DNA from 4 places in the Stutzerimonas sp. KH-1 genome. Region 1 is predicted to be linked to each of the others. Evidence: predicted binding sites of a transcription regulator. Region 1 holds the regulator's gene; each other region holds the start of a gene.
What was found. Region 1 encodes FliA, which starts transcription of late flagellar genes. Its sites were predicted from a motif close to CTAAAGTTTNNNNNNNNNNNGCCGNTAA; they were not measured.
Positions count from the first base shown of each region.

Region 2: the regulator FliA is predicted to act here: its motif matches at 5,040-5,067, upstream of ACX1DW_RS14455 (methyl-accepting chemotaxis protein).
Region 3: the regulator FliA is predicted to act here: its motif matches at 4,532-4,559, upstream of ACX1DW_RS20595 (methyl-accepting chemotaxis protein).
Region 4: the regulator FliA is predicted to act here: its motif matches at 4,711-4,738, upstream of ACX1DW_RS11870 (methyl-accepting chemotaxis protein).

Region 1 covers NZ_CM137011.1:676,644-684,346, forward strand. Annotated here, with positions in the region: gene flhA (flagellar biosynthesis protein FlhA) at 1-897, shown strand, start outside; gene flhF (flagellar biosynthesis protein FlhF) at 913-2,205, shown strand; gene fleN (flagellar synthesis regulator FleN) at 2,297-3,124, shown strand; gene fliA (RNA polymerase sigma factor FliA) at 3,142-3,867, shown strand; gene ACX1DW_RS03385 (chemotaxis response regulator CheY) at 3,942-4,316, shown strand; gene ACX1DW_RS03390 (protein phosphatase CheZ) at 4,340-5,134, shown strand; gene ACX1DW_RS03395 (chemotaxis protein CheA) at 5,146-7,374, shown strand; gene ACX1DW_RS03400 (protein-glutamate methylesterase/protein-glutamine glutaminase) at 7,428-7,703, shown strand, end outside.
Region 2 covers NZ_CM137011.1:2,982,522-2,990,224, reverse strand. Annotated here, with positions in the region: gene coaBC (bifunctional phosphopantothenoylcysteine decarboxylase/phosphopantothenate--cysteine ligase CoaBC) at 1-788, opposite strand, end outside; gene radC (RadC family protein) at 926-1,600, shown strand; gene ACX1DW_RS14470 (hypothetical protein) at 1,607-2,935, opposite strand; gene ACX1DW_RS14465 (PaaI family thioesterase) at 2,939-3,367, opposite strand; gene ACX1DW_RS14460 (3-hydroxyacyl-CoA dehydrogenase) at 3,483-5,000, shown strand; gene ACX1DW_RS14455 (methyl-accepting chemotaxis protein) at 5,177-6,742, shown strand; gene ACX1DW_RS14450 (Mpo1 family 2-hydroxy fatty acid dioxygenase) at 6,845-7,369, shown strand; gene ACX1DW_RS14445 (hypothetical protein) at 7,376-7,703, opposite strand, start outside.
Region 3 covers NZ_CM137011.1:4,318,058-4,325,760, reverse strand. Annotated here, with positions in the region: gene ACX1DW_RS20615 (PA4780 family RIO1-like protein kinase) at 1-75, opposite strand, end outside; gene ada (bifunctional DNA-binding transcriptional regulator/O6-methylguanine-DNA methyltransferase Ada) at 233-1,273, shown strand; gene ACX1DW_RS20605 (hypothetical protein) at 1,323-1,565, shown strand; gene ACX1DW_RS20600 (TatD family hydrolase) at 1,617-2,396, shown strand; gene ACX1DW_RS20595 (methyl-accepting chemotaxis protein) at 2,406-4,436, opposite strand; gene ampE (regulatory signaling modulator protein AmpE) at 4,704-5,540, opposite strand; gene ampD (1,6-anhydro-N-acetylmuramyl-L-alanine amidase AmpD) at 5,556-6,107, opposite strand; gene nfi (deoxyribonuclease V) at 6,210-6,938, opposite strand; gene ACX1DW_RS20575 (GlxA family transcriptional regulator) at 7,098-7,703, shown strand, end outside.
Region 4 covers NZ_CM137011.1:2,455,578-2,463,280, reverse strand. Annotated here, with positions in the region: gene ACX1DW_RS11890 (1-acyl-sn-glycerol-3-phosphate acyltransferase) at 30-1,196, opposite strand; gene ACX1DW_RS11885 (CPXCG motif-containing cysteine-rich protein) at 1,436-1,618, shown strand; gene ACX1DW_RS11880 (putative signal transducing protein) at 1,618-1,878, shown strand; gene ACX1DW_RS11875 (SOS response-associated peptidase) at 1,890-2,507, shown strand; gene ACX1DW_RS11870 (methyl-accepting chemotaxis protein) at 2,547-4,676, opposite strand; gene ACX1DW_RS11865 (M48 family metallopeptidase) at 4,808-5,626, shown strand; gene ACX1DW_RS11860 (ester cyclase) at 5,653-6,096, opposite strand; gene ACX1DW_RS11855 (TMEM165/GDT1 family protein) at 6,181-6,768, opposite strand; yybP-ykoY riboswitch at 6,858-6,975, opposite strand; gene ACX1DW_RS11850 (methyltransferase) at 7,030-7,703, opposite strand, start outside.

The DNA of each region.
Region 1 (7,703 bases):
ATGCCTTCGGTCCATATCCGCGACAACCTCGACCTGTTGCCCAACGCCTATCGCTTGACGCTGATGGGCGTGAGCCTGGCCGAGGCGGAGGTCTATCCGGATCGCGAGCTGGCGATCAATCCGGGCCAGGTGTTCGGCCCACTCAACGGCATTGCCGCCAAGGATCCGGCATTCGGGCTGGAGGCGGTATGGATCGAGACCAGCCAGCGCGATCAGGCACAGTCGCTGGGTTATACGGTGGTGGATGCCAGCACTGTCGTCGCCACGCACCTCAACCAGGTGTTGTACAAGCATGCGCACGAGCTGCTGGGGCACGAGGAAGTGCAGCAGCTACTGCAGCTGCTGGCCAAGAGCTCGCCCAAGCTCGCCGAGGAGCTGGTGCCTGGCATGGTATCGCTCTCCACGCTGCTCAAGGTCTTGCAGGCGCTGTTGCAGGAGCAGGTTCCCGTGCGCGACATCCGCACCATCGCCGAGGCTATCGCCAATGTGGCCGCCAAGAGTCAAGATCCCGCCGCGATGGTGGCTGCGGTGCGCGTTGCGCTATCCCGCGCAATCGTGCAAAACGTTGTGGGACTAGAGCCGGAGCTGCCTGTGATCACCCTCGAGCCTCGATTGGAACAGATCTTGCTCAATAGCCTGCAGAAGGCTGGGCAGGGCTCCGATGACGGCATCCTGCTGGAGCCGGGAATGGCCGAAAAGTTGCAACGGTCTCTGGTAGAAGCGGCACAGCGTCAAGAAATGCTCGGCAAACCGGCGGTTCTGCTGGTCGCCGGCCCGGTCAGGGCGATGCTGTCGCGGTTCGCAAGGCTGGCAGTGCCGAACATCCATGTTCTGGCCTATCAGGAAATACCGGACAACAAGCAGGTCACCATCGTCTCGACGGTGGGTCAGAATTAACCGAGGGTACAGGCCATGCAGGTCAAACGTTTCTTCGCCGCCGATATGCGCATCGCCATGAAGATGGTGCGTGACGAGCTGGGCGCCGATGCCGTGATCATCGGCAATCGCCGGGTGGCCGGTGGCGTCGAGCTGACGGCCGTACTCGACTACCCGATGCAGTCCGCGCCGGCAGCGACCAAGCCCAATCCTGCGCTGGAAGCTGAGCTGCGCAAGACGCAATCGCGCCTGGCCAGTGCCCATGCCGAACTGAGCGCCACGCCGCGGGCGAAGATGCAGGATCGTCAACTGCTTGACGAGAAGCCGGCCGCCGTGGCGCCGAGCGCTCAGCCCGAGCCGGCTGCCGCGCCATCTGCTGCCGTCGATCCGCGCGCGATCGAGGCGATGTACTCGGAGCTGCACGGTCTGCGTGAGCTGATCGAGGTGCAGCTCGGCTCGATCGCCTGGGGGCAGGAGCAGAGCCGCCGTCCACAGCAGGCCAGCCTCTGGCGCCGGCTCCAGCGCCTCGGCCTGCCGGCCGAACTGTCGCGCAGCCTGCTGGAAAAGGTCGCGACCATCAACGATCCGCGTCAGGCCTGGCGCATGGTGCTGGCCTATATGGCGCAGGCGATCAAGGTCAGCAAGCAGGAGCCGCTGGAAGAGGGTGGAGTGATTGCGCTGGTCGGCCCGGCCGGTGTTGGCAAGACCACCACCCTGGCCAAGCTCGCGGCCCGTTACGTACTCAAGTACGGCGCACAGAACATCGCCGTGGCGAGCATGGACAACTACCGGATCGGCGCGCAGGAGCAGCTCAAGACGCTTGGGCGTATCCTCGACGTACCGGTGCTGCAGATCGACCCGAGCCAGCCATTGAGCAAGACGCTCGCGCCGCTGGCCCGCAAGCGGGTGATCCTGATCGACACCGCCGGCCTGCCGGCCAGCGATCCGACCTTGCGCAAGCAGCTCGAAGCTCTGTCGGATCGCGGTGTGAAATCCAAGAACTATCTGGTGTTGGCGGCGACCAGCCAGAGTCAGGTACTCAAGGCGGCATGGCACAACTATCGTCGCTGCGGCCTGGCGGGTTGTATCCTGACCAAGCTGGACGAGGCAGGCAGCCTCGGCGATGTGCTCGGCCTCACGATCAGCCAGCATTTGCCGATAGCCTACCTCGCCGATGGCCCGCGGATTCCGGATGACCTGCATCTGCCCCGTAGCCACCAGCTGGTCAGCCGTGCGGTAAGCCTGCAATCAGGCGAGGAGCCGAGCGAAGAGGCCATGGCCGACATGTTCGCCGGGTTGTACAACGGCTCGTCACGGCGGGCCGGATGATCAAGCGAGTGCGGTACCAGAATGAACCAGATGCGTGCCATGCGGGCGCATCGCCGGCCGTATGGCCCCAGCAAGATATAGGCGTGTGAACATGGGTATGCATCCCGTACAGGTGATTGCGGTGACCGGCGGCAAGGGTGGCGTCGGCAAGACCAACGTGTCGGTCAATCTGGCGCTGGCGCTGGCCGATCTCGGCCGGCGTGTGGTGTTGCTCGACGCCGATCTGGGTCTGGCCAACGTCGACGTCCTGCTTGGCCTGACCAGCAAGCGAACCCTGGCCGATGTGATCGCCGGTGAGTGCGATCTGCGCGATGTGCTGATTCAGGGCCCCGGCGGCATCCGTATCGTGCCCGCGGCATCCGGGACGCAGAGCATGGTGCAGCTGTCGTCCCTGCAGCATGCCGGTCTGATCCAGGCATTCAGTGAACTGGGCGATGAACTGGACGTGCTGATCATCGATACCGCGGCCGGTATTGGTGATTCGGTGGTCAGCTTCGTGCGTGCCGCGCAGGAAGTGCTGCTGGTCGTGACAGATGAACCCACGTCCATCACCGATGCCTATGCTCTGATCAAGTTGCTCAACCGTGACTACGGCATCAGTCGTTTCCGGGTGTTGGCCAACATGGCGCATGCGCCCCAGGAAGGTCGCAACCTGTTCGCCAAACTGACCAAGGTCACCGAGCGTTTTCTCGATGTGGCGCTGCAGTATGTCGGCGCCGTGCCCTACGACGAGGCCGTACGCAAAGCGGTACAAAAGCAGCGTGCCGTCTATGAAGCCTATCCGCGCTCCAAATGCGCGCTGGCCTTCAAGGCCATTGCGCAGAAGATCGATACCTGGCCGTTGCCCGCTACCCCGCGCGGCCATCTCGAGTTCTTCGTCGAGCGCCTCATCAGTCCCGCTTCAGAAAGCCACGAATGACAGGTGCCGGATCCGCTATGTATTACAGCAAGGCTCAGGCAAAGGATGCTCAATATCGCCTGATCGATCAGTACGCGCCGTTGGTCAAGCGTATCGCTTACCACCTTCTGGCGCGTCTGCCTGCGAGCGTGCAGGTGGACGACCTGATCCAGGCTGGAATGATCGGACTGCTGGAAGCAGCGAAGAAATACGACGCCGGCAAGGGCGCCAGTTTCGAAACCTACGCCGGCATCCGCATCCGCGGCACCATGCTCGACGAGGTGCGCAAGGGCGACTGGGCGCCACGCTCGGTGCATCGCAACTCGCGCATGGTCAGCGAGGCGATCCGCGCCATTGAAGCGAAAACCGGTCGTGACGCTAAAGATCATGAAGTTGCGGCCGAACTTAAGCTTAGTCTCGATGAGTATTACAGCATCCTCGGCGATACCCTCGGCAGCCGACTGTTCAGCTTCGACGACCTGCTGCAGGAAGGCGAGCATGGCGAGCTGCAGGAGGATGCCGGCAGCACGCACCCCGAGCCTTTCCGCGATCTGGAGGACGAACGTTTCCAGTTGGCGCTGGCAGAAGCCATCGCCAACCTGCCGGAGCGCGAGAAGCTGGTGCTGTCGTTGTATTACGACGAAGAGCTGAACTTGAAGGAAATCGGTCAGGTGCTGGGAGTCAGCGAGTCGCGTGTGAGCCAGTTGCATAGCCAGTGTGCGGCGCGCCTGCGTGCGCGCCTCGGTGAATGGCGCGCCAATTGACGATTGTTTGCGGTATGACGTGCTCGGTTTGCTGAGGCATTTTGGGACTTACGGAGGTCGACTTGGACAAGAACATGAAAATCCTCATCGTCGATGACTTCTCGACGATGAGACGAATCATCAAGAACCTCTTGCGTGACCTGGGGTTCACCAACACCGCCGAAGCGGACGATGGCACCACCGCGCTGCCGATGCTCAAGAGCGGCAGCTTCGACTTTCTCGTCACCGACTGGAACATGCCGGGCATGAGCGGTATCGATCTGCTGCGCACCGTGCGTGCCGACGAGCGCCTCAAGCACCTTCCGGTGCTGATGGTCACTGCCGAAGCCAAGCGCGACCAGATCATCGAGGCGGCACAGGCCGGCGTAAACGGCTATGTGGTCAAGCCTTTCACTGCCCAGGTGCTCAAGGAGAAGATCGAGAAGATCTTCGAGCGCGTCAACGGCTGAAGCAGCAACGCCGCGAGGGCACTATGACGCAAGCAGATCAGAGCCTGGCAGAGTTCGAAGCGACTCTGAAGGCCAACGCCCCAAAGTTGATTGAAAGCCTGCAGCAGGGCCGCTTCGATGAAGCGACGCAGATGTTCAATGAACTCAGCCAGGCGCGTAATCACAGCCTCTATCAGGAAGTCGGCAAGCTCACCCGCGAGCTGCACAACGCCATCGTCAAACTCGAGATGGATACCTGTGCCACCGGCGGCGATCCGTCACCGATCACCGACGCGACCGATCGCCTGTCCTATGTGGTGGAGATGACCGAGAAGGCCGCCAACCGCACCATGGATCTGGTGGAGGAATCGGCGCCGCTGGTCAACTACGTTAGCTACGAGGCCCAGAGCCTGACGGCTGACTGGCAGCGATTCATGCGCCGCGAAATGGATGCTGAACAGTTCCGTGGGCTGGTCAAGCGCATCGACCAGTACCTCAAGCGCAGCATGAACGATGGCAGCCAGCTTTCGCAGAACCTCAGCGAAATCATGCTGGCCCAAGATTTCCAGGACCTGACCGGCCAGGTCATCAAGCGTGTCACCCGACTGATCACCGAGCTTGAAAGCAATCTGCTCAATCTCGTCCTGATGGCGGGGCAGGTCGACCGCGTGGCTGGCATCCAGCACGACCGCGATGCCATGCGCGCCGAGCAAGAGAAGAAAAAACAAGAAAAATCGCCTTCCAATGGTGAAGGTCCGCAGATGCATGCCGATATGCGTGAAGACGTCGTTTCCGGCCAGGACGATGTCGATGATCTGCTTTCAAGCCTGGGCTTTTAGGGGAAGTGAATATGAGCTTCGACGCCGATGAAGAAATTCTCCAGGACTTCCTGGTAGAGGCCGGCGAGATTCTCGAATTATTGTCCGAGCAACTCGTGGAGCTGGAAAGCAGCCCCGATGACATGGCGTTGCTCAATGCGATTTTTCGCGGGTTCCATACGGTCAAGGGCGGTGCGGGCTTTCTCCAGCTTCATGAGTTGGTGGAATGCTGCCACATTGCCGAAAACGTCTTCGACATCCTGCGCAAGGGTGAGCGTCGAGTCGATTCCGAACTGATGGACGTCGTTCTGCAGGCGCTCGACGCCGTGAACGCGATGTTCAGCCAGGTCCGTGAACGCGTCGAACCTACTCCTGCCTCGCCGGAACTGCTGGCCGCATTGGCCCGTCTGGCCGAGCCTGCATCCGACGACGAAGCACCTGCCGCCGCAGCGCCCCAGGCGATCGCCGAGCCTGTGAGCGAAGGCGCCGACAGCGATTTCGAGCAGCTACTGGACGCGATCGAACCGCCCGTTGTCGAGCCGCTGGCATCCGCCGATACAGGCACCGTGGCTGACGAAATCACCGATGATGAGTTCGAGTCATTGCTCGATCAGCTGCATGGCAAGGGCAAGTTCGAGCCGGGAACCACCGCAGCGACCACGCCGGCGGCTGCCGCAACAGCCAGTAGTGGGGCAGGCGCAAGCGACGAGATCACCGATGACGAGTTCGAAGCACTGCTCGATCAGCTGCACGGCAAGGGCAAGTTCGAGCCGGCAACCACCGCAGCGACCACGCCGGCGGCTGCCGAGCCTGCAACGGCCAGTAGTGGGGCAGGCGCAAGCGACGAGATCACCGATGACGAGTTCGAAGCGTTGCTCGATCAGCTGCATGGCAAAGGCAAGTTCGAACCCCCAGTCGTCAGCGCCAGCCCGGCCGGTGTCAGCGAATCCGCCGCTGCTGCATCGGTAGAAAAGGCGCCGACCAAACCGACTCCCGCGAAGGCTGAGCCGGCTCGTCCGGCTGCTGCCAAACCAGCGGCTGCCGCAGCGAGCAAGCCCGCCGCGCCAGCCGCGGCCGAGAAGGCTCCGGCTGAGGCCGAGACCACGGTGCGCGTCGATACCGCGCGGCTGGACGAGATCATGAACATGGTCGGCGAGCTGGTGCTGGTGCGTAACCGTCTGGTGCGCCTGGGCTCCAATAGCGGCGACGAGGCAATGGCCAAGGCCGTTTCCAACCTCGATGTGGTCACCGCCGACCTGCAGAGCGCGGTGATGAAGACCCGCATGCAGCCGATCAAGAAGGTGTTCGGCCGTTTCCCGCGGCTTGTACGCGATCTGGCGCGCAGCCTGAAGAAAGAGATCAACCTGGAACTGGTGGGCGAAGAAACCGACCTCGACAAGAACCTCGTCGAAGCCCTGGCCGACCCGCTGGTGCACCTGGTGCGCAATGCCGTCGACCATGGCATCGAGATGCCCGAGGAGCGCGAGGCGGCCGGCAAACCGCGTACCGGCCGTGTGGTGCTGTCGGCCGAGCAGGAAGGCGACCACATCCTGCTGATCATCAGCGATGACGGCAAGGGCATGGACGCCAACGTCCTGCGCGCCAAGGCCGTCGAGAAAGGCATGCTGGAGAAGGATGCCGCCGATCGCCTGAGCGATCTGGAGTGCTACAACCTGATCTTCGCGCCGGGCTTCTCGACCAAGACCGAGATTTCCGACGTGTCCGGTCGTGGCGTCGGCATGGATGTGGTCAAGACCAAGATTTCCCAGCTCAACGGTACGGTGAACGTGTTCTCCACCAAGGGACAGGGCTCGAAGGTGGTGATCAAGGTGCCGCTGACTCTGGCGATCATGCCGACCCTGATGGTCATGCTCGGCAGCCAGGCTTTCGCCTTCCCGCTGGTCAACGTCAACGAAATCTTCCACCTGGACCTGTCGCGGACCAATGTCGTCGATGGCCAGGAAGTGGTGATCGTGCGCGACAAGGCGCTGCCGCTGTTCTACCTCAAGCGTTGGCTGGTTCACGATGCTGCTCAGGAAGAGCAGCGCGAAGGTCATGTGGTGATTCTCAGCGTCGGCAACCAGAGCATCGGCTTCGTCGTCGATCAACTGGTTGGGCAGGAGGAGGTGGTCATCAAGCCGCTGGGCAAGATGCTGCAGGGTACGCCCGGCATGTCCGGCGCGACCATCACCGGTGATGGTCGCATCGCTCTGATTCTCGACGTTCCCAGCATGCTCAAGCGCTACGCACGCAGGATTTGATTCGGTCAGGCAGCGCCGTTCCGGGAGGGGCGCGCTGCCGCTAGGAGTGATGTATGGCAGTCAAGGTCCTGGTCGTCGACGATTCCGGTTTCTTTCGCCGGCGTGTCTCGGAAATCCTTTCCTCTGATCCCAATATTCAAGTCGTCGGCACCGCTACCAACGGGCGCGAGGCGATCGACCAGGTGCTGGCGCTGAAACCGGACGTCATCACCATGGATTACGAGATGCCGATGATGGACGGCATCACTGCGGTGCGGCAGATCATGCAGCGCTGTCCGACGCCGGTGTTGATGTTCTCCTCGCTGACGCACGAAGGTGCGCGGGTCACT
Region 2 (7,703 bases), 2.3 Mb from region 1:
GCTTCGCAGGCCGCGAGCATGTCACGGGCACTGACGACGTCGATGCGCTGCACACGATCGGGAGTGGGCAGGAACACCGGGCCGGTCACCAGGGTGACCCGCGCGCCGGCTTCGGCAGCGGCCTCGGCGAGGGCGAAACCCATCTTTCCCGAGCTGTGGTTGGTGATGTAGCGCACCGGGTCGATGTTTTCCTGGGTGGGGCCGGCGGTGATCAGCAGGTGCCTGCCGGTCAGCATGCCGGTCTCGAAGCAGTCGGCGGCGGCGCGCGCCAGCTCCTCGGCTTCGAGCATGCGCCCCATGCCGATGTCGCCGCAGGCCTGGCTGCCGGAGCCGGGTCCGAACAGGCGAATGCCACGTGCCAGCAGCTGCTCACGATTGGCCTGGGTAGCGGGGTCGGCCCACATGGCCTGGTTCATGGCCGGTGCCAGGGCGACCGGGGCGTTGGTCGCCAGCACCACGGTGGTCAGCAGATCATTGGCGACGCCCTGAGCAAGGCGGGCCATGAGGTCGGCGGTGGCCGGCGCGATCAGCACGAGGTCTGCCCAGCGAGCCAGTTCGATGTGCCCCATGGCCGCTTCCGCCGCGGGGTCGAGCAGGTCCAGGTGGACGGGATGGCCGGAGAGCGCCTGCAGCGTGAGGGGGGTGATGAACTCGCGCCCGCCCTGGGTCATCACCACCCGGACTTCGGCGCCATGGTCGCGCAGGCGACGGACCAGTTCGGCGCTCTTGTAGGCGGCGATGCCGCCGCCGACGCCCAGGACGATGCGTTTACGATACAGCCGCTGCATAGGCCTGCCTTGTTATCTGGTAGGGATGTCCGGAGTGAGAACCAGGTCTGAAGTTGCCCGGTGCCCCGGAAAAATGACGGGCTAAGATAGCACAGCGCCCACAGCGGAAAAGTGGGCCTGCTCGACAGGGAGATGACATGAGCATACGTGACTGGCCGGCGTCGGAGCGGCCGCGGGAGAAGCTTCTCGAACAGGGCGCGGCGGCGCTTTCCGATGCCGAATTGCTGGCGATATTCCTGCGCACCGGCGTCGCTGGCAAGAGCGCGGTGGATCTGGCGCGCCACTTGCTCGCCGAGTTCGGCAGCCTGCGCGCGTTGCTGGAGGCGGATCTCGATCAGTTCAGCGCACACCTGGGGCTTGGGCCGGCCAAGTTCGCCCAGTTGCAGGCCGTGCTGGAGATGGCGCGCCGGCACCTGGCCGAACGGCTGCGCCGCGATTCGGCACTGGAATCGCCGCAGGCGGTACGCGATTACCTCAAGGCGCGCCTGCGCCACGAACCGCACGAGCTGTTCGGCTGCCTGTTTCTCGACGCCAAGCACCGGGTCCTGGCCTTCGAAGTGTTGTTCCACGGCACCATCGATGGCGCCAGCGTCTACCCGCGGCAGGTGGTCAAGCGCGCCCTGGCGCAGAACGCGGCGGCGGTGATCCTTACCCACAACCACCCGTCGGGCGTGGCCGAGCCGAGCCAGGCCGACCGCCAGCTGACCCAGCGGCTGAAAGACGCCCTGGCGCTGATCGACGTGCGGGTGCTCGATCATTTCATCGTCGGTGACGGCGAGCCGCTGTCGATGGCCGAATATGGCTGGATGTGAGCGTCGCTACGCCAGCAGCGGTACCAGCAGCAGCGGACCGAGCACCAGCAGGACGAAGCGGCCGTTCCAGCCGAAGGCGATGCGCCACGGGGAGATCCCCGCGTGGCGCGCCAGCATCAGCGCCGACGGCCCATAGGGCGACAGCAGCATCGCCAGAGAAAAGCCCACCAGCAGCGCCACCGCCGGCTGCATCACCGCGACGCCGTGGCCTGCCAGCTGGGCCAGCAGTGCGGCGCACAGGCTCAGCGAGATGATCGGCGCGACACCCAGCAGCGCCAGGGCGATGATGGCGAGCATGCCGATGGCGCCGAGGCCGAACAGCGCCAGGGGCGTACTGCTGAAATGACCTGCCAGCCGTTCGACCGGAATCAGGATGGCGGTCAGCCCGCCCAGCAAGGCGGAACAGGCGAAGATGAAGGTCTCGTTACGCATTCCAGCGAGGGTGTCGCGTACCTCGCCATAGATGTCGCTTGGCGAGCCGCCCTGGCGCAACAACAGGCCGACCACGGCGAGCGGCACCAGCAGCATCGCTGCCTGGGTCGCCGACAGCCAGGTCAGGCTGGCCAGTAGAGCGATCAGCGCGATGCCCAAGAGGCTGCCGTACAGCAGCCCGCGCAGCTCACCGGCCGGAGCTGGCGGCAGCTCGCCGCCCGCTTGCAGTTGCTGCAACCGGTGATTGTCCATCGTCCAGCCGACCACCAGCAGGATTGCCGCACAGAGCAGCCCGAACGGCAGCAGTGCGCTCCAGCTGAGCCCTGGCAGCTCGCGGGTGAGAATCGCCACGGCAACGCTGGTGGGTGCCAGCAAGGGCACCAGGGCGAAGCCGCGCAGTGCCGTGACCATCACCCCGCGGGCGCCCTCGCGCCGCTGTGCCGGGCTGTAGCCGCGGCCGTCCAGATGACGTTCCAGCGAGCCGCAGACCAGGTTGAGCATGCCGAAGCTCAGCACCGAACTGATGGCGAAGGTGCTCAGCAGATAGCTCGGGTAGAGGCGCCGGCGCGGTTGTCGCAGCAGCAAGCGGTGCAGCTCGCCCAGTTGTGGCAGCCGCTTGACTGCGCAGTGCGCGAGCCCCAGCGCGCCGATGAACGCGCCGTAATAGGCAGCGGCAGCCAGCATCCGCTGCGCCTGCTCCCAGCTGGGCGTGCCAAGCAGCAACCAGCAGGCGAGCAGGCCGAGCGTGACCAGCCCCAGCCGGCGCGGGTAGGGCATCAGCGAGCGCCAGTGCCAGAGGAAGAACAGTACCAGCAGGGCGCCGCTGATCACGCTCGGCCATTGCAAGCGGGAGACCAGCGCGAACAGCTCGCAAGCGAGCGCCAGTGGCAGCAGGGCCAGCATCGGTCAGGGCAGCTCGCTGCGCAGCTTGCCGCGCTGGTAGACGCCTTCACCAAAGGCCAGCAGGCGATCTTGCTCGTCCAGCAGGTCGCAGCTGGCCATGAATACCTTGTGCCCGGAGGAGCGGCAGCGTGCCACCGCGCGGATGCGGCTGCCGGCTGGCGCCGGTGCGCTGAAGTTGACGTTCATCGACAGGGTGGTCGCCACGCGGCGCTGGTCCGCCTGCTCGGTCCAGGTGCCGCACAGGCCCATCGCCACGTCGAGCAAGGTTGCGCTGACGCCGCCGTGCAGGTTGCTGGCGTTGTTCAGGTGGCGAGGCTGCAGCAGCAGTTCGATCACCGCCCGCTCGGGGCCGTACTCGGTCAGGCGGCAGCCGATATCCTGAAAGAAGCCGGTTATGGAGGCTTCGACCTGCTGGCGTGAATGCTCGGACATAAGGGCGTATCGGTAGGAGGTTGCGCCGCAGAGTGGCAGTCTTTAGCCTGCTGGTCAATCTGGCGGAATGTTATTCCGCATTGCGGAATGTGCGGCGTGTGAGGAGGGGCTTGGGATGTTCGAACGTATCGGAATCATCGGTGCCGGCGCCATGGGGCGGGGCATCGCTCAGCTGTTTGCCAGCGCGGGCAAGCAGGTATGGCTCTACGATGCGCGCGGCGAATCGGTCGCCGAGGCGCTGCGTTTCAATCGCGAGCTGCTGGAGCGCAGTCTGGCCAAGGGCCGCCTGAGCACCGAAGAACTCGATGCCACCCTGGCGCGCATGCAGCCGGCTTCGACGCTGCAGGAGCTGGCCGGTTGCGACCTGCTGATCGAGGCCATCGTCGAGAATCTCGAGGCCAAACAGGCGCTGTTCGTCGAGCTGGAGGCGCTGGTTGCCGAGGACGCGGTACTGGCGACCAATACCTCGTCACTGTCGGTCACGCGGATCGCCGCGGCCTGCCGGCACCCGCAGCGGGTGGCCGGTTTTCATTTCTTCAACCCGGTGCCGTTGATGAAGCTGGTGGAAGTGGTGCGCGGCGAGCGCAGCGATCCGCAGGTGATCGAGCGGCTGGTCAAGCTGGCCGAAGAGGCCGGGCATTTCCCTGCGATCACACCCGATACTCCCGGATTTCTGGTCAACCATGCCGGTCGCGCTTACAGCACCGAGGCGCAGCGCATCCTCGCCGAGGGCATCGCTGATGCCGAGCAGATCGACCGCATCCTGCGCGACGGCCCGGGCTTTCGCATGGGGCCGTTCGAACTGTTCGACCTCACCGGCCTGGACGTCTCTCACGCCGTGATGGAGTCGGTGTACCAGCAGTTCTATCAGGACCCGCGCTATACGCCGTCCTACCAGGCAGCGCAGCGGGTCGCCGCCGGCCTGCTCGGGCGCAAGACCGGTCAGGGCTATTACCGCTACGACAATGGTCAGCAGATGCGGACGCCGGAGCCGGCCGTCGAGCCAGCCCCGGTCGACCGCCCGTTCTGGCTGGACAGCCAGGACGCCGAGCTGCGCGGCTGGCTGGCGGCCTTGCTGGGCCTGGCGGGTGCACAGTTGGAGTCGGGCGAGACGCCGTCGGAACAGGCGATCTGCCTGATCACGCCGTTGGGTGAGGACGCCAGCGCGATGATCGCGCGTCTGGATTTGCCGGCGGAGCGTTGCATCGCCTACGACCTGTTCTGCGATCGCGAACGGCGACGCGTGCTGATGCGTACGCCCGCGCTCGACCCCGCACTGGAAGCCCAGGCGCGGCAGGCGCTGGGCGGCGACGGCGTGCCGGTGGAGGTGATCAACGATTCGCCGGGGTTCGTCAGCCAGCGCGTCGTGGCCAGCATCGTCAACCTGGGCTGTGAGATCGCCCAGAAGGGCATCGCCGATCCGCATACGCTGGACCGGGCAATCACTCTCGCGCTTGGCTACCCAAAAGGGCCGCTGGGGTTTGCCGAGCACTACGGTGCGGCGCGCGTCCTCGCCATTCTCGAGGCGATGCAGCTCTGCTATGGCGGCGAGGCGCGCTACCGGCCGAGCCCTTGGTTGCGCCGACGCGTGCAGCTGGCGCTGCCTCTCGCGGCGGCCGATCGGCCGGGGTGATCCGAGACCGGCGATGCTGACCGGTGGCAGGCGTGGTGCCTTCAGTTTGGCGCGAAGCGGCCGTTAAATCGGAAGTGAGCCTCCGATAACGGCACGTTGCTACTAAGGCACTACTGTTCTTTAGCGGAGCGTATGGGTACAACGTCGGATCGCCCCGACAAGAACAAGAGGCCGCTATGAGCCCTGCCAAACGCCATCCCCAGGCCATCGTGTTGCACGCCGCGCTGATCATCGGACTGCTGTTCGCGCATCACTGGCTGGCGCCGCCCGTGCTGGTCACGGCGGTCCTGCTCTTGCTCGCGGCGCTCCTGCCGTGGTTCCTACTCGGGCGGGCTGCGCAGGATGGTACGTCGGCCGAGGGGGATGCTTCCCAGAGCTTCACCAAGTTGAGCAAGAACCTGTCGCGCAATACCTGCCACAACGCGCTGTCCGCCGCACAGGTGGCCTATAGCGCCGAACAACTGGCCAGCCGGCTTCAGTCGCAGTTACAGGCGGTGAGTGAGATCGCCAATGGTGCCCAAGCCATCGCCGCCACTGAGCAGGACAGCGCCGAGCGCGCGCGTCATACGCTGGACGCGGCGCAGGCGGTACGCCAGCGCAGCGATGCCGGTCAGACCGAGCTGCAGCGCGCCATCGAGCGCATGCAGCAGCTCAGCGCGCAGACCCATGCCAGCCGTGAGCTGATCGATGGCCTGTCCGCGCGCACCGAAGAGATCCGTCGGATCACCGATGTGATTCAGTCCATTGCCAGTCAGACCAATCTGCTTGCGCTCAATGCCGCCATCGAGGCCGCCCGCGCCGGCGAGGCAGGTCGTGGCTTCGCCGTGGTAGCCGACGAGGTTCGCAGCCTGGCGGCGCGCACATCCAGCGCCACCGAGGAAGTCGGACGCATGGTGACCGACATCCGTGAGCAGAGCGAAGCGGTGGTCAGTTACATCCAGCGGCAGGGCAGCGAGCTGGACGTTGCGGCCGAACAGATCGCCGCTACCGGCGAACAGCTCAGCGGCATCGCCGAACTGGCCGGTAGCGTCGAAAGCCAGGTGGAGCAGATCACCACCGGTACCGCCGACAACCATCAGCGGCTTACTGGGCAGTTCGTCGCCCTCGACCAGCTGCGCGCCGATGCGCTGGACAGCGAGAAGCAGACCCGCCAGCTCGAGCAGGCTGCCGAACGGTTGGTCGCCCAGGCCGAAAGCGCCAGCGAGCAGTTGGCCGAGGTACAGCTGGACGATTACCACCAGGCGATCTACGACCTGGCCCGCGAAGGCGCAGCAGCCATCGCGGCGCGCTTCGAGGCCGACGTCCAGGCCGGGCGGATCAGCCTCGACGACCTCTTCGATCGCAACTACCGGGCGTTGCCCAATACCGATCCGGTGAAGTACCAGACGCGCTTCGATCGTTACGCCGATGAGGTCTTGCCGGCCATTCAGGAGCCGTTGCTAGGGCAGCATCAGTCACTCGTCTACGCCATCGCCACGACCCCGGAAGGTTATGTGCCGACCCATAATCGGGCGTTCAGCCAGCCGCCGGTGGGCAATCCTGAGATCGACCGGGTCAAGAGTCGCAGCAAGCGCCTGTTCAACGATCGCACCGGTGGACGCTGCGGTAGCCACCAGCGCCGCGTGCTGCTGCAGACCTACAGTCGTGATACCGGTGAGCTGATGCATGATCTGTCGGTGCCGATCATGGTCGGCGGGCGCCACTGGGGTGGGTTGCGCCTGGGCTATCGGCCCGAGGAATAGCCTTTCGGTCCTGCAGCTTGGCGCTATAGCCGTGCGCCTGGGCGGGACGGCTCCGCAGGCAGCGACTAAGCTTGGCGGACCGCCGTTGTCTGGGACAGCACCATGAAAAGCCTGACCGATCACCTGGCGCAATACGCCGCCTACCACCGTGACCCGCGCAATCTGCTCAGCCATTTCATCGGCATCCCGCTGATCGTGCTCGCCGTGGCCGTGCTTCTTTCGCGTCCCGCCATCGAGTGGGGCGGCCTTTGGCTCAGTCCGGCAGCATTGGTATCGCTTGCCGCTGCGGTCTTCTATCTTCGTCTCGACTGGCGCTATGGCCTGCTTATGAGCGCCGTGCTGCTGGTCTGCCTGTGGCTGGGCGCACGCCTGGCGAGCGCCGGCACGCCGCTCTGGCTGAGCGCGGGCGTGGGGATGTTCGTGCTCGGCTGGATCATTCAGTTCGTCGGGCACTATTTCGAGGGGCGCAAGCCGGCCTTCGTCGATGACCTGACCGGCCTGATCATCGGCCCGCTGTTCGTTGCGGCGGAACTCGGTTTCATGCTCGGTTTGCGCGAGCCGCTGCGCCTCGCCATCGAGGCGCGCGTCGGCCCGGTGCGTCTGCGCGAGTCGACCGCGCGTAGCTGAAGCGCGTCAGGGCCGTGCGGCCATCCACTGGTCGCTGAGGCTGCGCGCGTGGCGGTCGACCATGATCGGCGCGAAGGGGCGGCCCGAGGCGGTGCTGAAGTTGTTGCTGGCGCTGTTCATGTCCTCCAGTGCCACCTTGAGAAAATCCCAGCGCGTTTTGAGCTTCGCCAGCGTCGGATCACGCTTGCCGTCCAGCTCGGCCAGCTGTGTATCGATGGCCGGCACCAGCTGGCGTTCATCCTGACCCAGGTAGGTATCCGGCTGCTCGCGGGCAATCTCGAAGGAACCTATGTAGGCACGGCTGAGGTACTGCACCGCGAGGTACTCGACCTTG
Region 3 (7,703 bases), 1.2 Mb from region 1:
GCTCATCAGCGGCCGCAGCACCTCGTCGATCAGGCCATCCTCGATCAGCGGTTCGAGTCGTTTAGGCGTTTTCATCAGCGGCTTGCAGGTCCTTCAGTGTGGGGCGGGGCTGCAGGTTACGGCAATCGCATAGCGGCTTCCATGCCTCCCATCGAGTTTGAAAGCACGCTTTGGCTTGGCGCACAGCACGCGCAAAGCCGACAATCGGGCCATCATCTCCTGGAGCACCGCCATGCTCGATGAAGACCGCTACTGGCAGGCGCTGTGCGAGCGCGATGCCGCCTTCGATGGGCGTTTCGTTTTCGCCGTGCGCTCGACCGGCATTTTCTGCCGACCCAGCTGCCCGGCACGGCGCCCGGCGCGTGAGCGGGTGGCGTTCTACGCCGATGGCGAAGCAGCGCGAGTCGCCGGCTTTCGCCCGTGTCGACGCTGTTCGCCGCTGGGGCCGAGTCCGAGCCAGCAACTGGACGCGCTGGTCGTCGCTGCCTGCCGCCTGCTCGATGACGCCGTAACGCCGCTGACGCTGCCGCAGCTGGCCGCACGCATCGGTCTGTCACCGGCGCACCTGTCACGCGCGTTCAAGGCGCGCACCGGCCTGACGCCGCATGCCTGGGCCGCCGCGCGCCGGCGTGAACGCCTCGACGCCCAGCTGCCGAAAGCCGATTCGGTACTCGATGCCGCCCTTGCCGTCGGCTACTCCGGCACCCGTGCGCCCTATGCCGAGGCGCAGGCGCTGAGCCCGGCGCAGCGGCGTCGAAAGGGCGCTGGCGAAACCCTGCGTTACGCTCTGGCCCCCTGCCCGCTCGGCCTGCTGCTCATCGCCGCCAGCGACAAGGGTCTCTGCGCGCTGTTGTTCGGCGATGACGAGGCCGCGCTGGAACAGGAGCTGCGCTCACGCTTCGCCGCCGCCACGCTGCAGCGCGATCAGGCCGGACTGGGCAGTTGGTTGCAAGCGATCGTCGGCCAGCTGGAGGAACCGCAGCGCGCCGCCCAACTGCCCCTCGACCTGCGCGGCACGGCCTTCCAGCAGCGCGTCTGGCAGGCGTTGCAGCAGATTCCAGCAGGCCAGACACGCCGCTACGGCGAGCTGGCGGCAAGCCTCGGCAGCCACGCCCGAGCGGTGGCGCGTGCCTGCGCCAGCAACCCGGTCGGTCTGCTGGTGCCCTGTCACCGCGTGGTTGGTAGCCAGAACGCGCTGACCGGCTACCGCTGGGGGCTGGCGCGCAAGGCGGCATTGCTCGAGCGCGAAGGGCAAGGCGAATCGGGAGCCTGAGCGGATTTCGGCGGTCGGATACTGCAGTACCGACCGCCGGAAGCCTGCCATGACCGAACTGAAGCGTTACCGCATCCACTACCGCATCAACGGCGAGCCCGCTTCGCTGCTGATGAGCTCGTTCGAACTGCCCAGCCTGGAACAGGCCGAACTGGAGATTCTCCTGCACCATGTCCGCGAGCCGCGCGCCGCGGTTGATGCGCCCTGGGAGAATCCGGTGCACCCCAGCGAAGCCAGCCGGCTGAGCGAACTGGGCGTCAGCGATGTTCAGATCGAAGAGGAAAACCGCTGACGAGGCTGTAGCATTGCCGCCCGTTCACCGCCGACCGTACGGAGTCTGCTCGTGCAGCTGATCGACACCCACACCCATCTCGATTTCGATCCGTTCGATGAGGACCGCGCCGCGGTGATCGCCCGCAGCCAGGCCGTCGGCGTCGAGCGCATCGTGGTACTCGGCGTGCATGCCGCCAACTGGCAGCGGGTTTGGCAGCTGGCCGGTGACGAGCCATCGGTATACGCGGCGCTGGGCCTGCATCCGGTGTTCCTCGACGAACATCAGGACGCCCATGTCGAGCAGCTGCGCGACTGGCTGGAGCGCTTGCGCGGCGAGCCGAAGCTCTGCGCCATCGGTGAGATCGGCCTGGATTACTACATCGACAATCCGGACGTCGAGCGCCAGCAGCAGCTGCTCGAAGCGCAGCTGGCGCTGGCCGCGGAGTTCTCATTACCGGTATTGCTGCATGTGCGTCGTGCCCATGCGCCGATGATCGCCACGCTCAAGCGCTACAGGCTCGAACGTGCCGGCGTCGTGCACGCGTTCAGCGGCAGCTGGGAAGAGGCGCAGGAGTATCTGCGGCTGGGCTTCAGACTCGGCCTCGGCGGCGCCGGCACCTGGCCACAGGCACAGCGAATGCATCGGGTGCTGCGACAGCTGCCGCTGGAGGCCATCGTGCTGGAAACCGATGCACCGGACATCCCGCCGGCCGGGCATGCCGGCGAGCGCAACAGCCCGGAATTGCTGCCGGAAATCTGCCAACGCCTGGCCGACCTCAAGGGCATCGCTCCCGAAACGCTGGCCACGGCCAGCTATCGCAACAGCTGCGAACTGTTCGGCTGGCGCTGAGCCGGCCCGTCAGACGCGGAAGGCAGCGATCAGCTGCTGCAGCTGGCCAACCAGCTGGCTCAGTTCGCGGCTCGCCTGCTCGGTATGCCCGGCACCTTCGGCGGTTCGCTGCCCGGCTTCGTTGATGGCGACGATGTTGCGATCGATGTCATGCGCCACCGCCGTCTGCTGCTCGGCAGCCGCGGCGATCTGCTGGTTCTGATCGACGATCAGCCCCACCGCGCCGAGAATGTTCTCCAGCGCCTGCTCCACCTGTGCCGACTGCCCGACCGTTTCCTCGGCCAGGGCATGACTGGCGTGCATGGTCTTCACCGCCGCGCCGACGCCGTTCTGCAGGCGCGAGATCATCTGCTCGATTTCTGCGGTGGACTTCTGCGTGCGTTGCGCCAGGCCACGCACCTCGTCGGCAACCACGGCGAACCCGCGGCCCTGCTCGCCGGCCCGCGCCGCTTCGATCGCGGCATTAAGGGCCAGCAGGTTGGTCTGTTCGGCGATCGCCTTGATCACGTCAAGGACCTGGCTGATCGCCTTGCTGTCGCCGGCCAGCTGATTGATCACCCCCACCGATTGCTCGATCTCGCTGGCAAGCCGCTGGATGCCGCCGACCTGCGCGACCACCAGGGAACGGCCGCTTACGGTTTCCTCGTTGACGCTCTGCGCGCTGCCCACTGCGGCCTCGGCGCTGGTGGCGACCGCCTGGGCGGTGGCTGACATCTCGTTCATCGCGGTGGCCACCTGTTCGATCTGGCCACGCTGTTCGGATACCGTCTGGTTGCTCTCGCCGGATACGCTCTCCACCCGCCCGGCCTGGCGCTCCACCTCGGCAACGGTATGGCCGACGCGCTCGATCAGTTCACGGATCTGCGCCACGGTAGTGTTGAACACCTGGCCCAGCTCGCCGAGCTCATCGCGGCTCTGTACCTGATAGCGCGCGGTCATGTCGCCGGCGGCGACCTTGTCCATGATCCTGCCGAGACTGTGCAACGAGGCGCGCGTCGAAGCGTAGAAGCCGGCATACAGGTAGGCCACCAGACACAACACCACCGCCAGGGCCGAGAGCAGCAGCGTCATCAGCAGGCGCTTCTGTTCCAACCGTTCGGCGAGTTCCACATCGAGAAATGTCAGGATGGCGTCGTTCAGCTCGTAGGTCTTGGCCATCTCGGCGCTGATGCGCTCGTAGAACTGTTCCCATGGCTGGTCCAGCGCGTCGGCCATGATCACCTCGTCCTGCAGGATGTCGCTGCTCGCCTGCAGGGACTCGCGGCTGGCCGTAGCGAAAGCGTCGAGCCGGGTTCGCGCGGCCTGGCTCGCGCCGAGGGCGTCCTGCAACTGTGCGGCGTACTGCGCCTGCTGCTTTTCCAGTTCCAGCACGAGGTTGTCCAGCGTATTGCTGGCATCGGAGTTCAGGTAGCCCTGGCCGAAGGTGTAGGAGCCCACCGCACGTCCTTCGCCGAGCGATGCGCTGATGGCCGGGGTTACCGTGGTCAGCAGCTCGGCCAGCTGACGCACCTCACGCTCGAGATCCTGGCTGAGGCCGGACTGACCGGCGACGAGCTTGATCATCACCTGCGACTGACCCAGCAGCGTCTCGGCCATGGCCGCCTTGGACTGCAGCGATTGCTCGGCCTGGGCAGCCCGCAGACCAGCCACCAGTTCGTCGCGCCGGGCATTGAATTCGGCCACCTGCTCGGGCGCATCGCCAACGGGGGCCAGCGCCTGCAGCTGCGCCGTCAGCTCGCTTTCGACACGGTTCAGACGCGTCTGCAACGCCTCGACATTGCCGGTCTGGCCGATGATCGACTCGATGTGCACGAGGTCTTTCCAATCCTCCATGCTGCGCCGCACCTGCAGTGTCGAGCCGAGCAGCTCGAGACTCTGCAACTCGTTGCGGGTACCGACATACGCTCGGTACGAATCGCGCACCAGATAGTAGTTGCTCAGCAGCATGGGAACGAAGAACAGGACGCTGACCAGACTGAACTTCATGCCGAAGCTCAGGCGGTTCATGAACGCGATGGCGGGATACAACAGGCTATTCACACGACGTCTCCCAATTTTATTGGTATTGGCTTGCACGCAAATTGCAACGCGCAGCAGGGCTCGTCAGAGAGTGGCATCTGCCCGGGTTATACGGGATATCGGTAGGGGCTTTTGTAACTTAAGGTAATGGCCAAATCATGGCCAGCAGTTCTGTATTGGATAGGCACCCGGCGAGGCGTCTGGCTCAAGGGTTCCAGCGATTCGACAGGCAAACCTCATACAGCGGCGTTATGGAGGCCCATCAGCGCCGCCGCTGGCGGATAAGGCTCAGACGAGGATCGTCCAGACCGCGATCACCGCGTACCAGAACACGCGTGTGCGCACCAGCAACGCCGCGATCCCGTCGAGCCGCGCGATGCCCGCCTCACCCTCGGTCGCAGGCGGCAGATCGGCGGCCAGCGGACCGGCATCGGCCAGCAGGCGCCGGGCCGGCACATCCCAGCTCAACAGTTCATGCAGCAGCGCCCGGTTGACCGCAACGAAGTTGCCGACCAGGGCGAAACTGCCGAGCAATACGCGTACCGGCAACCAGTCGAAGGCATGCCGCAGCTGCTCGGCCCGCTCGCGCAGCCCTTCGAGTTCGGCGTGCTCGGCGCACAGCGCCAGCAGCCGATAGGCCAGTGCCGCCATCGGCCCGAGCAGCAGGTACCAGAAGATCACCGCAAAGAAACCCTCGTAGCTGCGCCACAGCAGCCAGGTTTGTACCGCCGATAACAGGCTCGGCGGGTCCTGCGCCTGCAGGCCGGCGTCACGCTCGGCCGCCAGCGCGGCGGCCTCCTCATCACCACGACGCCAGGCATCGCGGAACGCGCCGAGTTCAGCCTTGGCATGGCCGCGGCCGAGGCTGTAGAGCAGCACCAGCAAGTGCAGTGGCAGGCTCAACCAGCCGTAGGCCAATGGTTCCAGTGCAACCAACAGCAGGCCAAGCAGCAGTACGGGAATCAGTACCAGCAACGCCAGCGCCAGCCAGGGAGCGCCGCGCAAGCGCGGACTGGCCTCGGCCTGGCGCAGGCGCGCCAGCCAGGGGCGGTCGTACTGCAGCCGTGGTCGCCAATCGGAGAATTTCTCCACCAGCAGCACGAGCAGAATCACCAGAAAGCTCATCGCCGTTTCCTTTCGTCAGCAGGTAACTGAGGCGGCACGCAAGCGCTGCCAGTCGAAGGCCGGTCCGGGATCGGTCTTGCGCCCCGGCGCGATGTCGCTGTGGCCGCACACCCGCTCCGGCGTGATGCCCGGATAGCCGCTCTGCAGCACCCGGCATAGCGCGATCAGCGCCTGGTATTGCGGCTCGCTGAACGGCTGGTCATCGGTACCCTCAAGCTCGATGCCGATGGAAAAATCGTTGCAGCTCTCGCGACCGTCGAAACAGGACACCCCGGCATGCCAGGCCCGGTCCAGACAGGAGACGAACTGGGTAATCGAGCCATCACGCTCGATGAGAAAATGTGCCGAGACCTGCAGTTCGGCGATTTCCTCGAAGAAGGGGTGTTCGTCGCGCTGTAGGCAGTTCTGGAAGAACTGTTGGACCCTGCCGGTACCGAACTGGCCTGGCGGCAGGCTGATGTTGTGGATCACCAGCAGCGAAATCTCGCCGGCTGGCCGCTGGTTGAAGTTGGGTGACGGGCAATGGTGGACGCCATGGCACCAGCCGGTGGCGGTATCCAGATGCATCGTGAAGGTCCATGCTGACGGCAGGCCCGCAGGCTAGCGCTTGCGAGACAGGCGCTGCAAGCGCTGCCGTTGTCACCGGCATTCGCCGTTACAAACCATTCGCTACCCGGCCGTACCGCCCAGGCGCCGTGCCGCGGCTTTCTCTTCGCGACGGGAGGCAAGGCGGTCGGCCAGCCGTGTCGGTTCCGGCAGGCGGTAGCGTGTCACGTAGCGCATGACCAGCTCCGGTGCCGTGGCGATGCTGACCCGGTTGCCCGGCGAGACGATCAACGGCCGCACCTTGTCCTTGCTGCGCAGCACACAGCCGATCACCTCGCCGGTCTTCTTGTCGCGCAGCGCCACCCGGGCACCGCGCTGCAGATCGAGTTCGTCGTGTTCACCGGTGAGCAGCTTCTTCGCTACACCGATGGTGGGCAGGCCGGTCACCACGCCCAGATGCGCAGCGATGCCCAGGCGCCGCGGGTGGGCGATGCCGTGGCCGTCGGAAAAAATCAGGTCGGGAATTGCCGGCAATTCCGCCAGCGCCTGCAGCACGGCCGGCAGCTCGCGAAACGACAGCAGGCCGGGCACATAGGGCATGTTGGTCGGGATTCGCGCCAGGCTGCTGCCCACCAGCTCCAGTGTCTCGGCATGCAGCAGCACCGCCGCCGCCCGGGTGATGCTGCCGCCCTCTTCGAAGCCAACGTCCACCCCGGCGATCAGGTGCAGCGGCGGAAAGTCGTCCTGCAGACGCAGCTGCGCGACCAGCGTCTGCTGCAGCGCTCGCGCCGCGGCCGGGCTGCCATCCCAATCGCCAAAAGGATTCGCTGGAAAGTGGCTGGATTCGTTCATGCATGGCTCCATCGGCTTCTGCGTTTCGACGTGCTGTCGGACCCGGGGTTCAGCCGTCTCGACTCTTCGAGGGCTGGACAACACGGCACAAAAATAGGACGCTCCAGCCGCAAGACGGCAGTTTCGCCTTGTTCAGCCGCAACAATAATTAGAACGCTCATGCCCAACCTCGCCTCGATACAGCACATCAGCATACTGGCCACCGAAGGGGTTTTCGCCTCGACGCTCATGCAGGCCAAGGATTTCTTTCACATGGCCAGCCTGCGCTACGGCCGACAGCTCGGGATGGAGCTGACGCCGGCGTTCGAAACTCGCCTGGTCAGCCCCGGCGGCCAGGCGGTGAGCACGTTCAGCGGAACCTCCTTCGCGGTGGATGCCGCGCTGGACGCTGCCGACATGGTCATTCTGCCGGCGTTCTGGGGCGACTTCGACGCGCTCTGCGCACAGTACCCTGAGGTTGCGCCCTGGTTACGCGAGCGGCACGCCGCCGGCGCAGTTATCTGCGGAGAAGCCACAGGGGCGTTCTGGATGGCTCAGGCGGGACTACTGGATGGCCGGGAAGCGACCACCCATTGGCGCTTCGCAAACGAGTTCGTCGAGCGGTTTCCGGACGTACAGTTCAGCGCCGACAAGCATCTGACCGACAGCGACAACCTGTACTGTGCCGGTGGCACGACATCGGCCTGCGACCTCTACATGTATCTGGTGGAACGCTTCTGCGGTGCGCAGGTGGCGCAGGGCATGGCGCGTGATGTGCTGTTCGAG
Region 4 (7,703 bases), 1.8 Mb from region 1:
GGCGATGCACGGCGTGCCGCGTCAACCGCTCAGGGCTCCATGCCCGCCAGCAGGCGATACTGGTTGCGCACCGGTGTCGCGTACTGCTGGATCAGGTACGGCTGCTGCACGCTCGGGCAGGCAGCGAGACGCTTGCTCCATTCGGCTTCGGCGCGCTCCACTTCTTCGCGACTGAACAGCTCGGCGGCGCTGGGCACCTGGAGTTCCGGGTCACGGTCGTCCCACAGGCGGTACGCGAGGTAGTGCACCGGGAACAGCCGGTAGCTGCCGAGAATCTGCCGATCCACCACCAGGGCCATCTGCTTGGCGTCCTCGGGCACGCTTTCCATTGGCGTGCCGAAGGCGATGTGCACCCGGCCTTTATAGCCGGTGATACCCAGGGCGATGCTCGCGTCATCCTCGCCTGGCGCCTTGCTGTAGGTCCCGGTGGTGGCGCGGATGTACAGCTCGCGGGCCTTGGCCTGGTCGCAGGGGTCGTATTCGTAGCTGATCGACACCGGCACCGGGCGCAGCGCCGCCAGTGCTTCGGCGAAGGCTTCGTCCTTGCGACTCATGTGCAGCATCTTGAGAATGGCCGAGTCGGTGCGGTCGTCACCGTCCTTGGCGCGGCCTTCGGCCTGAGCGATCCAGACCGACTCGCCGTCGTTGCGGATCGAGTGGTTGATGTATGCCGAAAGCACCTGGTAGGCGGCCAGCTTCTCGCGGCGGCCGGTGATCGAGCGGCGCACGATGAAGCTCTTGTTCAGGCGCATCAGGTCGCTGACGAAGGGGCGCTGCAGCAGGTTGTCGCCGATGGCGATACGCGGAGTGCGGATGCCGGCCTGATAGACCGCATAGTTGACGAAGGCCGGGTCCATGACGATGTCGCGGTGATTGGCCAGGAACAGATAGGCTCGGCCTTTCTGCAGCTGCTCGAGCCCGGAGAAGGTGACGCCGTCCGTGGCACGCTCGATGGTGCGGTCGATATAGGCCTCGATCTTGTGCTGCAGGGCATCCACCGTATGGATGCTGGCGAACTGTTTGCGTAACCGCTGCGAGATGACCGGCTTGATCAGCCAGCCCAGGCTGTCGGCCAGCCGCGGGAAACGGAAGTGCGCCAGAATGTCGAGAAACTCGCGATCGGCGAACAGGCGCGCCATGACCAGCGGTACTTCGGCGTCGGCGTAGGGTCGGATGGCTTCGAATTCGTCCATCATGCTCTCTGTAAAGGAAACGAGGAACGGGCCTGCAACGGGTGCGCAGGCAATTCGCGGAACGGACCGGAGCCGGCTGGCTCATACTCATCGAGTAAACGGCCGTTTCGCCGCATGCCTGTGAAACCCTGCTTGCGGCCCAGGGTGCCCAATTGCGGGACACACCGAGTCGGTCTTCTTAAAGGTTCGAATCAGCGACCTTTAAAGACGGCGATTATAGCGACAAGTCACGCGGAGGACCGATGCTGGAAACACAGCTCTTTCATTGCCCCTATTGCGGCGAGCCGATCGAGGCCGTTCTCGATCTCAGCGCGGGCGATCAGCAGTACATCGAGGACTGCGCCGTGTGCTGCCGGCCGATCGTCTTCGATCTGCATACGGACGGCGAGCAGTGGCAGCTGGAAACCCGTGGGGAGGATGAATGATGCGGCGTATCTACGAGCCGCGCGATCTGCTGGAGGCGGAAATGCTCAGCGGCATGTTGGTTGCCGAGGGTATCGACGCATTCCTGGCAGGCAGTCATCTGATCGGCGCCATGGGCGAACTGCCGGCGGCCGGGCTGCTCGGGCTCATGGTCGCGGATGAGGATGCCGAGCGGGCACGTCAGCTGATCGCTGCGTACAATGGCGCCGAGCCGTTGCCGGGCGATGAACCGGAGAGTTACCCCGGCGAACTGATCTGCTGACGAGTCTTTTTATGTGCGGTCGCTATGCCCTTTTCCGCTGGAGCCAGGACTTCGCTGCCTTGCCTGGCTTCCCCTCCGATCAGCAACCGCACTGGAGCCTCGCGCCTGGCGCTTCGGTGCTGCTGTTGCGCCAGGTCGATACGCAGTTGCAGCTCAGCCGCGTGCGCTGGGGGCTGACGCCGGCCTGGCTTACCGATCTGACGCGCACGCCGGCCCAGGCGCGGGCGGAAACCATCAGCGAGCAGCCGATGTTCCGCGAGGCGTTTCGCCTGCGCCGCGGGTTGCTGCCAGCCAACGGCTTCTACGAATGGCGCGGCTCGGCGCGCAAGCGCCCCTACTGGATGACCTGCGAAGGCTCGCTCGCCTATTTCGCCGCGCTCTGGGAAGCCTATCCGGTGCAGGGGCACACCTATCTCAGTGCTGCTGTCGTGACCCAGCCGGCGGCCACGCTGCGCCGGCCGCTGATCCTCGACGAGGCGGGGCAGGCGGCGTGGCTCGATCCCGCCACCCCTCCCGAAACGCTTCAGCAATTGTTGCTGCAACCAGCCCCGACGCTGCGCGAGCGGCCGCTGGCGACGCTGGTCAACGACCCGCGCCTCGATTCTCCAGAATGCCTCACCCCCGCTTGAGACATCCGCCTGGCTGCCCGGTCCTGCCGACAGCTCCGGTCAGACCCTGAACTGATTGATCAGGCGGCGCTGCTGCTCGGCCAGACGCGTCAGGCCGGCGCTGGCCTGGCTGGCTTCCTCGGCGCCACCGGCGACCTCCTGTGCGACCTGACCGATGTTGGTGACGTTGCGGTTGATGTCCTCGGCCACGGCGCTCTGTTCCTCGGCGGCGCTGGCGATCTGGTTGTTCATGTCGTTGATCAGCGAGACCGCCTGGGTGATTGCCTGCAGCGCTTCGGCAGCCGCATCGGCCTGCTCGACGCTGCGCTGGGTGCGGTTCTGACTCTGCTCCATCACCTGCACCACGTCCCGGGTGCCGTTCTGCAGCTGCTGGATCATCTGCTGAATCTCGCCGGTCGCCTGCTGCGTCTTCTGCGCGAGGTTGCGGACTTCGTCGGCCACGACGGCGAAGCCGCGGCCCTGCTCGCCAGCACGCGCCGCCTCGATCGCGGCGTTCAAGGCCAGCAGATTGGTCTGCTCGGCGATGCTGCGAATGGTGACCAGAATAGCGTCGATATTTTCGCTGTCGCGAGCCAGCGTCTGCACCACCTCCACTGCACGGCCGATCTCGTCGGCCAGTTCGGCGATGGTCGAGCCGGTGTCCTGGACGATATGCCGGCCCTGATTCGCGGCGCGGTCAGCATTGCCCGCCGCTTCGGCCGCCTGGGTCGCGTTGCGCGCCACGTCCTGAGCCGTTGCGGTCATTTCGTGCACAGCGGTGGCCACCAGCTCGATTTCCGCCAGTTGCGTCTGCACCCCCTTGTCGGTACGGATAGCGATGTCGGCGGTGTGCTCGGAAGCGTCGCTGACCTTCTGCACCGAGCCGACCACCTCGCCGATCATGCCCTGCAGGCGTGCCAGGAAGGCGTTGAAGCCGGCGGCAATCTGGCCTAGCTCGTTGCGACTGTTGATGTTCAGGCGCTGGGTCAGGTCGCCTTCGCCCTGGCCGATGTTGTCCAGCATCACCACCATCTCGCGCAGCGGACGGGTGATGCGCCGGCTGACCAGCCAGATTGCCAGCAGGCCGGCAAGGCCGATCAGCATGCCGATGATCAGCATGGTGGCCAGGCTGCTGCGGCTTTCCTCGCCGAGCGCCGCCATGAGCTGTTCCAGGTCCTTCATGACTTCGGCAATCGGTAGCTGCAGCATCAGTACCCAGCGGGCGTCGGTGCCTTCAAAGGAGAAAGGCAGGAACAATGCGACGTGGCCATTCGCCTGGTCGATCTGATAATGGGTCTGGCCGGCCGGCAGGCGCTGGACGAGCGCCTGCTCCTCGGCGTCGAGGATCTGTGCTGCCGGCTTGCCGATCAGGTTCTTGTCGCTGCTGTAGGCGGCCAGGCGGCCGTTGTTCGAGATCAGCGCGATCTGCCCGACACCGCCATAGAGCTGCGCATTGGCATTGCTCAGCAGTTGCTGGATGAAGTCGACACTGATGTCCGCGCCGACGATGCCATGGAATTTGCCGTCGACGATGATCGGCGCGTTGAACGAAGACAGTAGCGACGTTTTGCCATTCATCTCATAGGGGGCGGGATCGCCGACGCACGGTTTGAGTTGCTCGCGCGGGCACAGGTAGTACTCGCCGGCACGTACGCCTGTATCCAGCAGTCGGGTGTCTTCGATATCGGTGAGGCGGTCGACCAACAGCTTGCCGCTGCCGTCGCGGTATACCCAGCTGGCGAAGCGACCGTCGACCATGCCCGGCTCGTCGCCGCGATACATCAGGTCGTTGGCATCCACGCCGTTGGGCTCCCAGGCGATATAGGTGCTGGTCAGCTCGGGATTCTCGATCAGCGTCTGGCGCGCGAGGTTGATCAGTTCCTCGCGCCGGAGGTTGGCCATCGGCATGCCGTCGTCGCCGGTCAGCGCGGTAAGCGTGTGCACCCGCGCGAGGCTCGTGGCGATCTGCAGAGGCGCCTGCAGTTGCGCCTGGATCCGGCTGACCTGGGTCTGGGCGAGGGCGGTGACGCGCTGCTCGACCATGCCGTCGATCAGCGAGCGGGTCCGCTCCTCGACCAGCGCCTGGCTGCGCATGCCGGAAACCATTGCATATAGCAGAAGTGCGGCGATCACGGCCAGGGTGCAGGTGCCGGCCAGCGCGGCAAAGGCGGTCTGGATGGATCGGAACATGTGCGGAACTCCAATTGCGCAGCGGATAGGCAGGCTATCGGCCGGATTTCCGACAACTGCAGCGGGCACGTTCGGTTGCCTGACAGGTGGGCCCGCTCTAGGATACGGCGCAGGTTTTCCGGAGAAACTCGATGTTCAAGCCGCACAGATTGTCGCTGTTGGCCGCTGCTGTCGTGCTGGCGGGCTGTCAGGCCGTCAACACCACCAGCGGCGGCGCCGTAGGCGTCGACCGCAAGCAGTACATGTTCAGCATGCTGTCGACCGAGCAGGTCAACCAGATGTATGCCCAGTCCTACCAGGAGACGCTCAGTGCGGCGTCGAGCAAGGGTGTGCTGGAGAAGAACAGTGCAATCGCCAAGCGGGTCAACGGCATTGCCCAGCGGCTGATCGCCAAGGTCGGAGTGTTCCGTCCCGATGCCACGCAATGGGATTGGCAGGTCAACGTCATTGACAGTCCGGAGCTCAACGCCAACTGCGGCCCGGGCGGCAAGATCATCTTCTACACCGGCCTGATCGAGAAGCTGAAGCTCACCGATGACGAGATCGCGGCGGTGATGGGGCACGAGATCGCCCACGCATTGCGTGAGCACGGCCGCGAAGCCATGTCCAAGGCCTACGGCGTGCAGATGGCGACTCAGTTGGGTTCGGCTATGGGTGTCGGTACGGGTGGCCTGCAGCTGGCGAACATGGGCGTCGAATACCTGATGACGCTGCCCAACAGCCGCGGCAACGAGAACGAAGCGGATCTGATCGGTCTGGAACTGGCCGCTCGTGCCGGTTACAACCCGAACGCGGCGATCACGCTGTGGGAAAAGATGGCCTCGGCCGGTGGTTCGGCTCCGCCTGAGTTCATGAGCACCCACCCTTCCTCGGCGACTCGCACCGCGGCGCTGCGTGCCAATATTCCGAAAGTGATGCCGCTCTACGAGCAGGCCCGCAGCGGCCGCTGACCGAGGCGACGCTGCTCGCCGACCGCTCAGGTCGGCGACAGCAGCGTCGAGAGAGGTGTTTCGATACCCAGCTGCTGGTGCACGCCCTCGAGATCGATCAGTGTGTGAATTTCCTCGATATCGCCGGCCGGATTGAGCGTCCAGACGCTCATGGCGGCGATGGCGAGGATCTTGTCGGTGGCCGAATAGCCGAACAGCGGCGTCGCCAGTGTTCCCATCACCGTGCTCGAGGTGACCACCTTGTGGCCCTCGCAGATGCACTCGTCCACCACCACTTCCAGGTCCGGCATGGCGCTACGCACATTGCGCACGAGCTCGGCGAAGCCTGCGCTGTTCAGCGGCTGGCCAATGAATGAGCCCTTGTAGGCGAAATACTTGCTCTGCATCTGTTCGGAAAGGGCCAGGCGGCCCTTGTTCCAGCTCAGATCGATATGGTTGCAGACTCGTTTCTTGCGTCCATCCGCTGACATGCAGCCTGATCTCCTCGGGGCGCTGATATGCGCTGCGGTAGCGCACTCTATCAGCTCCCCGGTTGCGCAGATTTGCGCTGGGTATCAGCCTGAGACAATCGTGCTCATGGTCAGCGCCTGATAGCCGGCGTACAGCGCCAGCGCGGCAAAGCCGGCGGCGGCGACCCGGCGGATCAGCGTCAGCGGCAGCCGGTCGGCGGCGAAGTGGCTGGCCAGTACCACCGGTACGTTGGCCAGCAGCATGCCGACCGTGGTGCCGAGGATGACCAGCACGAATTCCGGATACTGCGCGGCGAGCATCACGGTCGCGACCTGGGTCTTGTCGCCCATCTCGGCAATGAAGAAGGCGATTGTTGTCGCGATAAACGGGCCGTAGGGGCGGCCCAGCTTGGCGTCGTCGTCATCGAGTTTGTCCGGCACCAGCGTCCATAGCGCGACCGCAGCGAAGCTGGCCACCAGGATCCAGCTCAGCGCCACCGGCGAGAGCAGGCTCGATACCCAGCTGCCGACCGCACCGGCGGCGGCATGGTTGGCCAAGGTGGCGACGACGATGCCCCAGATGATCGGCCAGGGGCGCCGATAACGCGCCGCCAGCAGCAGTGCGAGCAACTGCGTCTTGTCGCCGATTTCGGCGAGCGCAACGATCAGGGTGGGGACGAAAAACGATTCCAAGCGGCATTCCTTTAGGGCGGGTCGACAGATTCACCATGACATGCGCAGCCTGCCCGCCCGGGTCAGGTGTACATGTCATGGGTCTTGTCAAACCTGACCTGGCGTATCGTTACGCGCTGGCCGGTCGCATGCGCCATGGTCTGTGGACCAAGTATGTTGACGCATGCCGGACGAGCAGGGCGCTCGTCGGAGACTACTCCCCCAAGGACGGCGGCGAGTTTGCCGCAACCGGCCGTTCGGTGCAACCGCCGGTCGCGGGCATCAGGGCCGCACGGCGCGGTAGATACGGAAGCCGTCGCGCTCGGCGAGCGTGTGGCAGGGGCCAAGATGCTGCTCGATCAGGGGGGGATACCTGAGGAACGCGTTGGCTACCAGCCGCAGCTCGCCATCGCTGACCAAGTGCTCGGCGGCGCGTTCGATCAGCGTCTCGCTGGCCCGGTAGCTGGTGTGCACGCCCTGATGGAACGGCGGGTTACTGACGATCGCAGTCAGTTGCCGAGGCGCGGCGTCGATGCCATCGCCGGCAATGACTTCAGCTTCGAGCCCGTTGGCTGCGAGCGTCCGGCGACTGCTCTCGACGGCGAAGGCGTCGACGTCCAGCAGCACCAGCTCGCTTTGCGGATAACGGCGTTTCAGCGTGGCACCGAGAATGCCGGCACCGCAGCCGAAATCCAGCAGTCGGCCGCCGGGCAGGTCGTCGAGGTGCTCGAGCAACAGGGCGCTGCCCAGATCCAGGCGGCCATGGCTGAACACGCCGGGCAGGCTGACCACCTCGAGCGGCCCGTCAGCCAGTTGCAGGGTAAAACGGCTGGCCAGCGCATCGAGATCCGGCGCGGCGGGCGCCTGCTCGACCTCGACCTGCCAGAGCTGACAATGGCGGGCACTGTCGAGTTTGCGCGCGCGGCCGAAGCAGGCCAGCTGCTTGGCGGCACGCT